2 regions of the Cognatiyoonia sp. IB215182 genome follow, and region 2 is predicted to be linked to the other one. Evidence: riboswitches for the same ligand, from Rfam matches in the RefSeq annotation. Region 2 holds a riboswitch; the other holds the start of a gene.
What was found. A riboswitch is a leader RNA that binds a small molecule or an ion and turns the genes downstream of it on or off. The one in region 2 is predicted to bind thiamine pyrophosphate.

Region 1: it holds a riboswitch for thiamine pyrophosphate, as region 2 does, so the genes downstream of both, SLH47_RS24330 (bifunctional hydroxymethylpyrimidine kinase/phosphomethylpyrimidine kinase) here and thiB (thiamine ABC transporter substrate binding subunit) in region 2, are expected to answer to the same signal.

Annotation. Positions count from the first base shown of each region.
Region 1 covers NZ_JAXBMB010000021.1:29,976-34,836, forward strand. Annotated here, with positions in the region: gene SLH47_RS24315 (imm11 family protein) at 1-272, opposite strand, end outside; gene SLH47_RS24320 (imm11 family protein) at 550-1,329, opposite strand; gene SLH47_RS24325 (hypothetical protein) at 2,255-2,464, opposite strand; TPP riboswitch at 2,879-2,983, shown strand; partial or broken gene SLH47_RS24330 (bifunctional hydroxymethylpyrimidine kinase/phosphomethylpyrimidine kinase) at 3,029-3,142, shown strand; gene SLH47_RS24335 (FAD-dependent oxidoreductase) at 3,139-4,113, shown strand; gene thiS (sulfur carrier protein ThiS) at 4,097-4,291, shown strand; gene SLH47_RS24345 (thiazole synthase) at 4,294-4,861, shown strand, end outside.
Region 2 covers NZ_JAXBMB010000005.1:330,442-335,302, reverse strand. Annotated here, with positions in the region: gene SLH47_RS12420 (cytochrome c biogenesis CcdA family protein) at 1-87, shown strand, start outside; gene SLH47_RS12415 (thioredoxin family protein) at 102-518, shown strand; gene aroC (chorismate synthase) at 528-1,631, opposite strand; TPP riboswitch at 1,979-2,079, shown strand; gene thiB (thiamine ABC transporter substrate binding subunit) at 2,116-3,105, shown strand; gene SLH47_RS12400 (thiamine/thiamine pyrophosphate ABC transporter permease ThiP) at 3,081-4,610, shown strand; gene SLH47_RS12395 (ATP-binding cassette domain-containing protein) at 4,597-4,861, shown strand, end outside.

The DNA.
Region 1 (4,861 bases), on a different contig from region 2:
AAACGCTCACTAACGATGTATCCTATACCTGAACACTCAAAGATGTCCGGAACGCCCTGTTTAGGCGGCTTTGACACTTTCACAGTATGCGGTACCTGCGCGCGCATTTCCTCAGTCAGCGGCATCTGCTCGCCGGGTTTATCGAATAAAGATCTACCTCTAGTCAGCATTGAGCTGAGCCATGGAGTTCGCTCCATCGCAGGTTCAGACCCCATACAATTGATGACGTGCTGCTTACCTTCACGCGCAAGGTTGTTAACGATGTATGGCATGGTTTCTTTGCTCCAAATTCAAATTCACTGGCTTTGTCTGATGTTTCAGGGCAGGCCGACGATTACGATACCGACCGTTTGTAGGTTTCGCATCCACAACGACGACATGCCTTCGCTGTGACCGTCTGGGTCATAGTCTGGCCATTGACTACTGCGGTGACCTGATATTTGGGCAACCCGTTGGCGTCTGAAAAGTTGTTGTTTACATCAGAATACCCAATATGATTTGTTGCACTGATCTCGACATCATAAGTCTGACCGTCAATTACGATTGTGGTCATGCTACGGCCCCCTTCTCTTTTTGCTCAAAGAACCAGGACACCGGCTCCTCGATAACCTTGACGAGTTTCCAGCCGGTTATGGATTCATCTTCAAAAAACTGGGCCAATTCATCGGAAACGAAAAGTTTCCTTCCCAGATGATCTGTGTACGACATATGACCCGGATAACGACCTGCCGGGCTGCTTTCAAAATACTGTGGGTTTCCTACTGTCCCGCGCCAGAGATGACGGCCCGCCAATCCACCGGGTTTGAAATTGATCAATGGCCCGCCGACGTCCCGGTCGGCCGTTTTGGGGTTGACGACGTATTTAAAACCAAAGTTGCATGCCAGGCCCCGTTCCGCACCGGGCCCGATATCCTGACCAATCTCGCCTGCATAGAGCGTTCGGTCATGATCAATTATGTCAGGTTTCTGGTGCAGATAGAGGATATACCAAGTACCAAAGGTCTCACTGTCATCATCCCGCTTGACGGTTACGGGAAAAAACTCGTGCGCTCCGGGCTCAAGCTCCTCAAGCTTGGCTTTCAAACGCTCACTAACGATGTTCCCGACCCACAGGCATTCAAAGATATCAGGCACGCCCTGTTCGGGTGGCTTCTCAACCCTTACCGTATGCGGTAGCTGCGCGCGCAATTCTTCGGTCAGCGGCATCTGCTCGCCGGGCTTGTCGAAGTTCGATCTGCCTTTCGTGAGCATCGCACTGAGCCAGGGCGTTGGCTCTACAGCTGGCTCGGCCCCCATACAACTGATGACGTGTTGCGTACCTTCGCGCACGAGGTTGTTAACGATATACGGCATAGTCTCTTCGCTCCAAATTCAAATTCACTGGCTTTGCCTGATGTTTCAGGGCAGGCTCAAGCCCGCTATCAGCAGCACGTCTCTGTCTTCGCCGCCTTGCAAGAGGGCGTTTGCCCCGGATCTCTGCGCCACGCATTGGATAGCACCCCGGCTGGAGTTTGGAAGATTCTTTCTTTGCCGGCAGCTTCCCCTGCTCGGTGTCTGGCCCACACAAAAATCTGCCTCTTTGCATCGGCATCAGTAATCATCGCATCCCCTAATCCGTTATCTTTCTTGTCTGACTGCTCAGACCCAAGCAAATTGAAGACTGCTTTATAACCAACCATCGACAAGTGAGAGCTAGGCTGCATTATTACGTGCATTGGGTACATACCCTATATTTTCCTATTTCTAACGGTCTCGATCGATTTTGCGCGGAAGACTTAACGCCCACCGACAAGAGGTGAACATAACTCACCGCTTTGCCCCGATGTCAGGTACGATCCGTTGGCGGCCATTCGCAATGCTCGCAACCAAAGGCTTAATTCACTGCAACTTATGGCAGTCGTTGGACGAATCTTCAGACAGATTTCTGTTGAAATACACACACCTGAACTTCCTATTCTTAAAACCAAGAAATGCGCTGGGAAAAGGAATCACGTAAAAACAACTCGCGCCTTTTTCCCACAGGTAGCATTCCAGTTTTTCTTTTGCCTTCGAATACACTCAGGCAAATCGTTATTTCTGCATACGACCTCGTTGCAGCATTGGGAAATACTGTGTTTGTATGTTTAGATAGCTATCGTCTATGGTGATATCTTGAACTCAAGCACCATCGTAAGTAGATGACAGTCGTGATAATCGCGATGGCCGAAAGGAATACGCGGTAACAGCGGTCATGCCGCGCATTTGGTTTCTCCGCTCAATCAGTGGTGCTTGCCATCCGCTGTCGGATCATGTCCTGCAGCGCCTGTATTTGCGCGTCCTCGTCGAGATCATCCGTGTCGCAGATGCGTGTTGCATCCGGAATCATCTGCAATATGCGCAGGATGTAAGAGGATGATCGCAGTGTCGCCCCGCGCTTGATCATATAGCCTGCATCAAGCCAGCCCTGACGGACCTTAGTGAGCAATTGCCGTCTCGACAGGGCCTCTCATCGCATCATCCTGAACACGATATCACCCGCACGCAGCTGTTCCCGGCACGGCAAGGCTTGGTTGAGAAGCTCGGCCAGTAGCAGGCCCTCGCTTGGCAGGTCGTCCCCTGGTCTAAGCCATTCATCCGCCGTTCATGCGCATCCTGCCAGAGACACGCATCAATGATACGCTGGGTGTGCCGCATGGTAAGGTATTCGTCATGATCAATGGGACCGCGGATCTGAACACTTAGCAAAAATCTAAAGCTGCCTCGGAGTACGGAAAACGAACATTAAGCTCACAATCAGGTAGGTGGCGGCGTAAGTCGACTATTTACGATAGTCACAAATCAGCCTGTGGTCACAGATATGCATGTGTTTGACTCATCCGTGCCGACTTGATACCCGCATCTTGAACCGTTGGGGTGCCTTGCGAAAGGCTGAGAGGCGCGACTGCGCTAACCCATCGAACCTGATCCGGGCAATTCCGGCGGAGGGAACGGTCTTTGCGAAAGCAGGCAGTTTTTTGCGCGGTGCCCATGGAAGCGGAGCACCGGGATGTCGCATAGCTATCTGCAAGACGCTATCGCGGTTGCGGACGAACTGGACGTCGGTAACGGCCATGGCCCGGTGCATCACTTCCACCGGTTCTGGCCGGCTTCGGGCAAAACTTGAGCCTTTGGTCGGTCATAGGTGCCGGGGTGGCGGGGCTTGCAGTGGCGACCGAGCTGGTGTCGCGCGGAGCGCAGGTTCAGGTCTTTGATCCCGCCGGGCCGCCCGGACCCCATGGCTGTTCGTGGTGGGCGGGCGGGATGCTGGCACCCTGGTGCGAGTTCGAGAACGCGGACGAGCCGGTTTTGCGTCTTGGTCAACAGGCCATCGATTGGTGGGCTGGCAAGGTCGACCTTCAAAGAAAAGGCACGTTGGTGGTCGCCGCCCGCAGGGACCGAGCCGATCTGCGCCGCTTTGCGCGTCGGACAGAGGGCTTCACCGAGGTCGGTGATAAAATCGTCGAGCTTGAACCTGATCTTCGTGGCTTCCCTCACGGCCTCTTCTTCGAGGCGGAAGCCAACCTGAACCCGCGCGAGGCACTTCAAACCTTGCATCAATCTCTCGTTGAGCGCGGAGTGGTGTTCCACCAAACACCTGCGCCCGAAGGCCTTTCGAACGCGATTGATTGCCGGGGGCTCAGCGCCCGCGACGCGCTGCCCGATTTGCGGGGGGTAAAGGGAGAGATGTTGGTGATCCGCTGCCCCGATGTCTCTCTGACCCGGCCCTTGCGCCTGCTGCATCCGCGCATCCCGCTTTACATCGTACCGCGTGGTGACGGGATCTACATGCTGGGCGCGACGATGATCGAAAGCGAGGACAGCAACCGGATCACCGCCCGGTCGATGCTGGAATTGCTCAGCGCCGCCTATGCGCTGAACCCCGCCTTCGGCGAGGCGGAAGTGCAGGAAATCGGGGTCGATTTACGCCCGGCCTTCCCCGACAACCTGCCGCGTATTCGCAGGCGGGGTGGCACGATCTACGCCAATGGGCTTTATCGCCACGGCTACCTGCTTGCTCCCGCGCTGGCCAAGGGCGTGGCGGACCTTGCGTTAAATAACATTCACTCGGAGATGGTCGATGAAGATTGTGCTTAACGGAACGGCGCGCGAGGTTGCAGCCACGACGCTCACAGATCTTCTGCAGGAGTGCGGGTATTCCGGACGCGTCGCCACCGCCGTCAATGAAGAATTTGTTGCTGCTGGCCTGCGCGCCAGCGTTGAACTGACCGATGGTGACCGCGTTGAGGTCGTCGCACCGATGCAGGGCGGATGAAGATGAAACCGTTTTACGGAACAGACCTGCCCAACCCGTTGATGCTAGGGACAGCGCAATATCCCAGCCCCGCGATTTTGGAGCAGACGTTTCGCGAAAGTGGTGCGGGCGTTGCCACGGTTTCTTTACGCCGAGAGGGCGCTGGCGGCAGCGGCCAGGCATTTTGGCAAATGGTTCAGGACCTGGGCGTGCATATCCTGCCCAACACCGCCGGGTGCCATACGGTGAAAGAAGCCGTCACCACGGCGCAGATGGCGCGCGAAGTGTTCAATACCAAATGGATCAAACTGGAATTGATCGGTCATACCGACAGCCTGCAACCGGATGTCTTTGAGCTGGTCGAAGCGGCGCGTATCCTGACCGACGAGGGGTTTGACGTGTTCCCCTACACGACCGAAGACCTGATCGTCGCCGAACGCCTGCTTGATGCCGGATGTCAGGTTTTGATGCCTTGGGGTGCCCCGATTGGCTCCGGCCGGGGGCTGAACAATCAATACGCGCTTCGGGCGATGCGCGCCGAGTTCCCCGACGTGCCTTTGGTCATCGACGCAGGTATTGGCCTCCCCAGCC
Region 2 (4,861 bases):
CTATTCTTTGGTCTGCACCAGATGGCCGAAATCTGGCTGCTGGACCGCTTGCCATTCTGGCTACAGGACCTGTCGGTCCGCTTTTGACAAAGGAGAGATTGATGAAACGTCGTGAGTTTATGGCGCTATCCGCCGCTGTGGCAGTCGCACCGATGGCCGCAAGAGCCAGCGAAACGCTCGATTACACCCCCGGCCTGGTCCGCGAACGGCTGGCGGCGGGTGAGACCGTCTTTGTCGATTTCAAAGCCTCCTGGTGCACGACCTGCCGGGCGCAGGAACGTGTGATCGGCCAGTTGCGCGCCGACAATCCGGCCTATGACGCAGCCATCACATTCATCAACGTCGATTGGGACGAGTATGGCCGTGGCGAACTGGCCACAGAACTGAACATCCCGCGCCGGTCGACACTTGTTGTGATGAAAGGCGACGCAGAGCTTGGCCGCATCGTCGCCCGCACATCGCAGCGCGACATTCAGGCGCTGATGGATACGGCGCTGGAGGCGAGCACCGCCAGCTAGGGGGCGTCCCTAACCAATCTGGCCGCGCACGCCACCCGTTTGGCCACGATCCAAGAGCAGGTGATCGAGGATCACACAGGCCATCATCGCCTCACCCACCGGGACGGCGCGGATACCGACGCACGGGTCGTGACGCCCCTTGGTGATCACCTCGGTCTCGGTCCCATCCATGCGGATCGACTTGCGCGGGGAAAGGATCGATGACGTCGGCTTCACCGCAAACCGCACGACGATATCCTGCCCCGTGCTGATCCCGCCAAGGATGCCGCCCGCGTGGTTGGAGCTGTATTCCGGCCCGCCTTGTCCCATGAAAATCTCATCCGCATTGTCCCGCCCCGTCAGCGCGGCGGCGGCCATCCCCTCACCAATCTCCACGCCTTTCACCGCGTTGATCGACATCATCGCGGCGGCAAGATCGGTATCGAGCTTCGCATAGACCGGCGCCCCGATCCCGGCAGGCACGCCACGCGCCACCACCTCAATGATCGCACCGACCGAGTTATGGTCGTCCTTGCGCAGCCATTGCAGGTACTCTTCCCACTCTTTCGCGGCCTCCGCATCGGGGCAAAAGAAGTCATTCTGATCAATCTGCGCCCAATCCATCCGCGACCGGTCGATCTGCTTCGCACCCATCTGGGTCATGTAACCCTTGATCTGCACATTCGGCGCAATCGCCCTAATCGCCTCACGCGCCACACCACCCGCCGCCACGCGCGACGCCGTCTCACGCGCTGAAGACCGGCCCCCACCGCGATAATCCCGCACCCCGTATTTCTGGTGATAGGTGATGTCGGCGTGACCCGGGCGAAACGTATTCGCGATATCGCCGTAATCCTTCGACCGCTGATCGGTGTTGCGGATCATCAGCTGGATCGGCGTCCCCGTCGTCTGCCCCTCAAACACGCCCGACAGGATTTCAACCGCATCCGGCTCATTCCGCTGGGTCGTATTCTTGTTCAGCCCTGGCCGCCGCTTGTCGAGCCATTGCTGGATCATCGCCGGTTCCAGCGGCACCTGCGGCGGGCAGCCATCCACGGTCGCGCCCAGCGCGGGCCCATGGCTTTCGCCCCATGTTGTGAACCGAAAAAGATGGCCAAAACTGTTGATCGACATAGGCGGGCTCCTGACTGACGGTCAGATAACCAGCACCTTGCGGAAAGCCAAGCTATTCTCGCAATCGGTCGCGTCGGCGCTTGGCAGATGATGTGATGAAGGTCACGATGCGGTCCACGATGATTACCAGCAATGCGGTGGCCCAGATTGGGATGTCATATGTCGTGGCCAGACCAAAGGCGTAATAGACGAGCCAAAGAAATGTTAGCTCAAGGCACAAAATAATTAGTCGCGTTCCCCCATGGGCGCCTCCTTTCTCCTGAATTTTGGATGTGAATACATGTTACTTTATGGGGCGCCAAAAAGCCAGTTCCATCTTGTGATTACTGCATTTTTCCCATAGCAAGAATGTCACCTCGGGGGGCCAATCCGGCTGAGATGCGTACCACGCGGACCCGTTGAACCTGAACCGGTTAAGACCGGCGGAGGGAAGGTATGGCAATCCCGCTTACCCCCAATCCGCCCGTCGCATTTGGAGGATAAGATGCCAAGACCGATCTATCTGCCAGCTGTCGCGGGACTTGCCCTTGCTGCTTCGGCTGCATGGGCCGAGACCCCGGTGCTGCAAGTGATGACCTATGACAGTTTCGTCAGCGAATGGGGGCCCGGCCCCGCGGTTGAGGCCGCGTTTGAGGAAACCTGCACCTGCGATCTGCAATTCATCGGCGCGGGTGACGGGGCCGCCTTGCTGGCACGCCTGCAACTCGAAGGGCCACGCACCGACGCCGATATCGTGCTGGGGCTTGATACGAACCTGACGGCCGCCGCGCGCGACACCGGCCTTTTTGCACCGCATGGGGTCACCGCCGATCTTAGCCTGCCGATTGACTGGACCGACCCTGACTTCCTGCCATTCGACTGGGGCTATTTCGCCTTTGTCGGCAATGCAGGCGACGACGCGCCCACCTCCCTGCAGGCACTCGCCGACAGCGATGTCCAAGTCGTGATCCAGGACCCCCGTTCATCCACACCGGGCCTCGGCCTTCTGATGTGGGTCAAGACCGCCTATGGCGATGAGGCCGACACCCTCTGGGCCGACCTCGCCGACAACGTCGTCACCGTCACCCCCGGCTGGTCCGAGGCCTATGGCATGTTCCTCGATGGTGAGGCGGATGCGGTTCTGTCCTACACAACCTCCCCCGCCTACCACCTGATCGCCGAGGATGATGCGAGCAAGGTCGCCTGGGGCTTTGACGAAGGGCATTACATGCAGGTCGAAGTGGCCGGAAAGGTCGCAGGCACCGATCAACCCGAACTCGCTGATCAGTTCCTGGCCTTCATGGTCTCGGACGCGTTCCAGAGCATCATCCCCACCACCAACTGGATGTACCCCGCCGTCACCCCGGCGGATGGGTTGCCGGACGGCTTTGACACCCTGCTGACACCCGCGAAATCCCTGCTTTTGTCGCCGGAAGACGCAGCAGCCAAGCGTGATGCGGCACTGGACGAATGGCGCGCAGCCTTGTCGCGATAACACCCGCCTGGCCCGGCGCCGTTGCGGCGGCGCTGGTCCTGTTGCTGACGCTGGGCACGCTGGCTGCCGTGGCGTGGCGGGCCGAATGGCAAGGCGGGTTGGCTGCCGCTGACTGGGCGGCGATCCGGTTTACGGTAAGCCAAGCGCTTGTCTCAGCGGCTTTGAGCGTGCTTCTGGCCATCCCCGTCGCCCGTGCGCTGGCGCGGCGGCGGTTTGTTGGGCGCAAGCTCCTGATCACGCTCCTCGGCGCGCCGTTCCTGTTGCCGGTTATCGTCGCCGTCCTGGGTCTCTTGGCCGTGTTCGGGCGTGGCGGCATCCTCAACAGCGCGCTCACCGGCTTGGGTTTTGAGCCTATCTCGATCTTCGGGTTTCACGGTGTCGTCCTCGCTCATGTCTTCTTCAACCTCCCGCTCGCCATTCGGCTAATTTTGCAAGGCTGGCTCGCCATCCCGGCAGAGCGGTTTCGTCTGGCGGCCACACTCAACGCCTCGGTTTGGCGCATGCTGGAATGGCCGATGCTGCGGGCCGTCGCGCCCAGCGCATTTCTCGTGATTTTCCTGATCTGTCTGACCAGCTTCGCCGTGGCCTTGACACTGGGCGGCGGGCCGCGCGCAACGACGGTGGAGCTCGCAATCTACCAGGCGCTGCGGTTTGATTTCGATCTGGGCCGCGCGGCGTTGCTGGCCTGCATCCAATTCGGCCTATGCGTGCTGGCTGCCTTTGTCGCATGGCGCATCAGCATCATCGACGCGATGGGGGCAGGGCTGGATCGCGTTGTCCAACGCTGGGATTTGCGCTGGCCTGCGCTGGATTACGCGATGATCGCCGCGGCGGCCCTGTTCCTGCTGGTTCCCTTGGCCATGGTCGTTCTGCGCGGTCTGCCCGGCCTCATGGACTTGCCGCCGAGCATCTGGGATGCCGCGCTGCGCTCTGTCCTGGTCGCAACCGGTTCTGCCATCCTATGCGTGGCCATGGCGCTCGCCCTCTCACTGCACGGCGGCGCTTTGGTCGCCATCATTGGCGTCCTGCCCTTGGCGGCATCGGGCCTCGTGGTCGGAACCGGCGCGTTCCTGATCGTGTTTCCGTTCATCCGGCCCGCCGATGTGGCGCTGATCGTGACAATGCTGGTCAATGCAGTACTGGCCTTGCCCTTTGCCTTGCGCGCAATCGCACCGGCGGTCGCGGCGGTGAGCGAGGATTTCGGCAGGCTCGCCCTGTCGCTGCGCCTCACAGGATGGTCCTGGCTACGCATCGTTGTGATCCCACGCATCCGTCGTCCGCTTGGTTTTGCGGCAGGGCTCGCGGCGGCCCTTTCCATGGGCGATCTCGGCGTCATCACGCTGTTCGCGGGCGAGGCACAAGAAACACTGCCCTTTGCGATGTATCGCCTCATGGGCGCCTACCGGATGGAAGCAGCGGCGAGTGCCGCGCTGGTGCTTCTGGCACTCAGTCTATCGCTCTTCTGGATATGTGATCGCGGAGGTCGGACAGATGCTGACCTGTAAAGCGCTCGAATTGCGGCAGGGTGATTTCACGTTACAGGCCGATCTAGCCTTCACACCGGGTCAGGTCACGGCCCTTATCGGCCCTTCGGGTGCAGGCAAATCGACATTGCTGGCCGCACTCGCCGGGTTTCTGGCGCCGGAGTCGGGGCAAGTCCTTTGGGAGCGGCAGGACCTGACCCGGACGGCACCAGGCGCCAGGCCCACCAGTGTGCTGTTTCAGGACAACAACCTTTTTCCGCATCTGACCATCG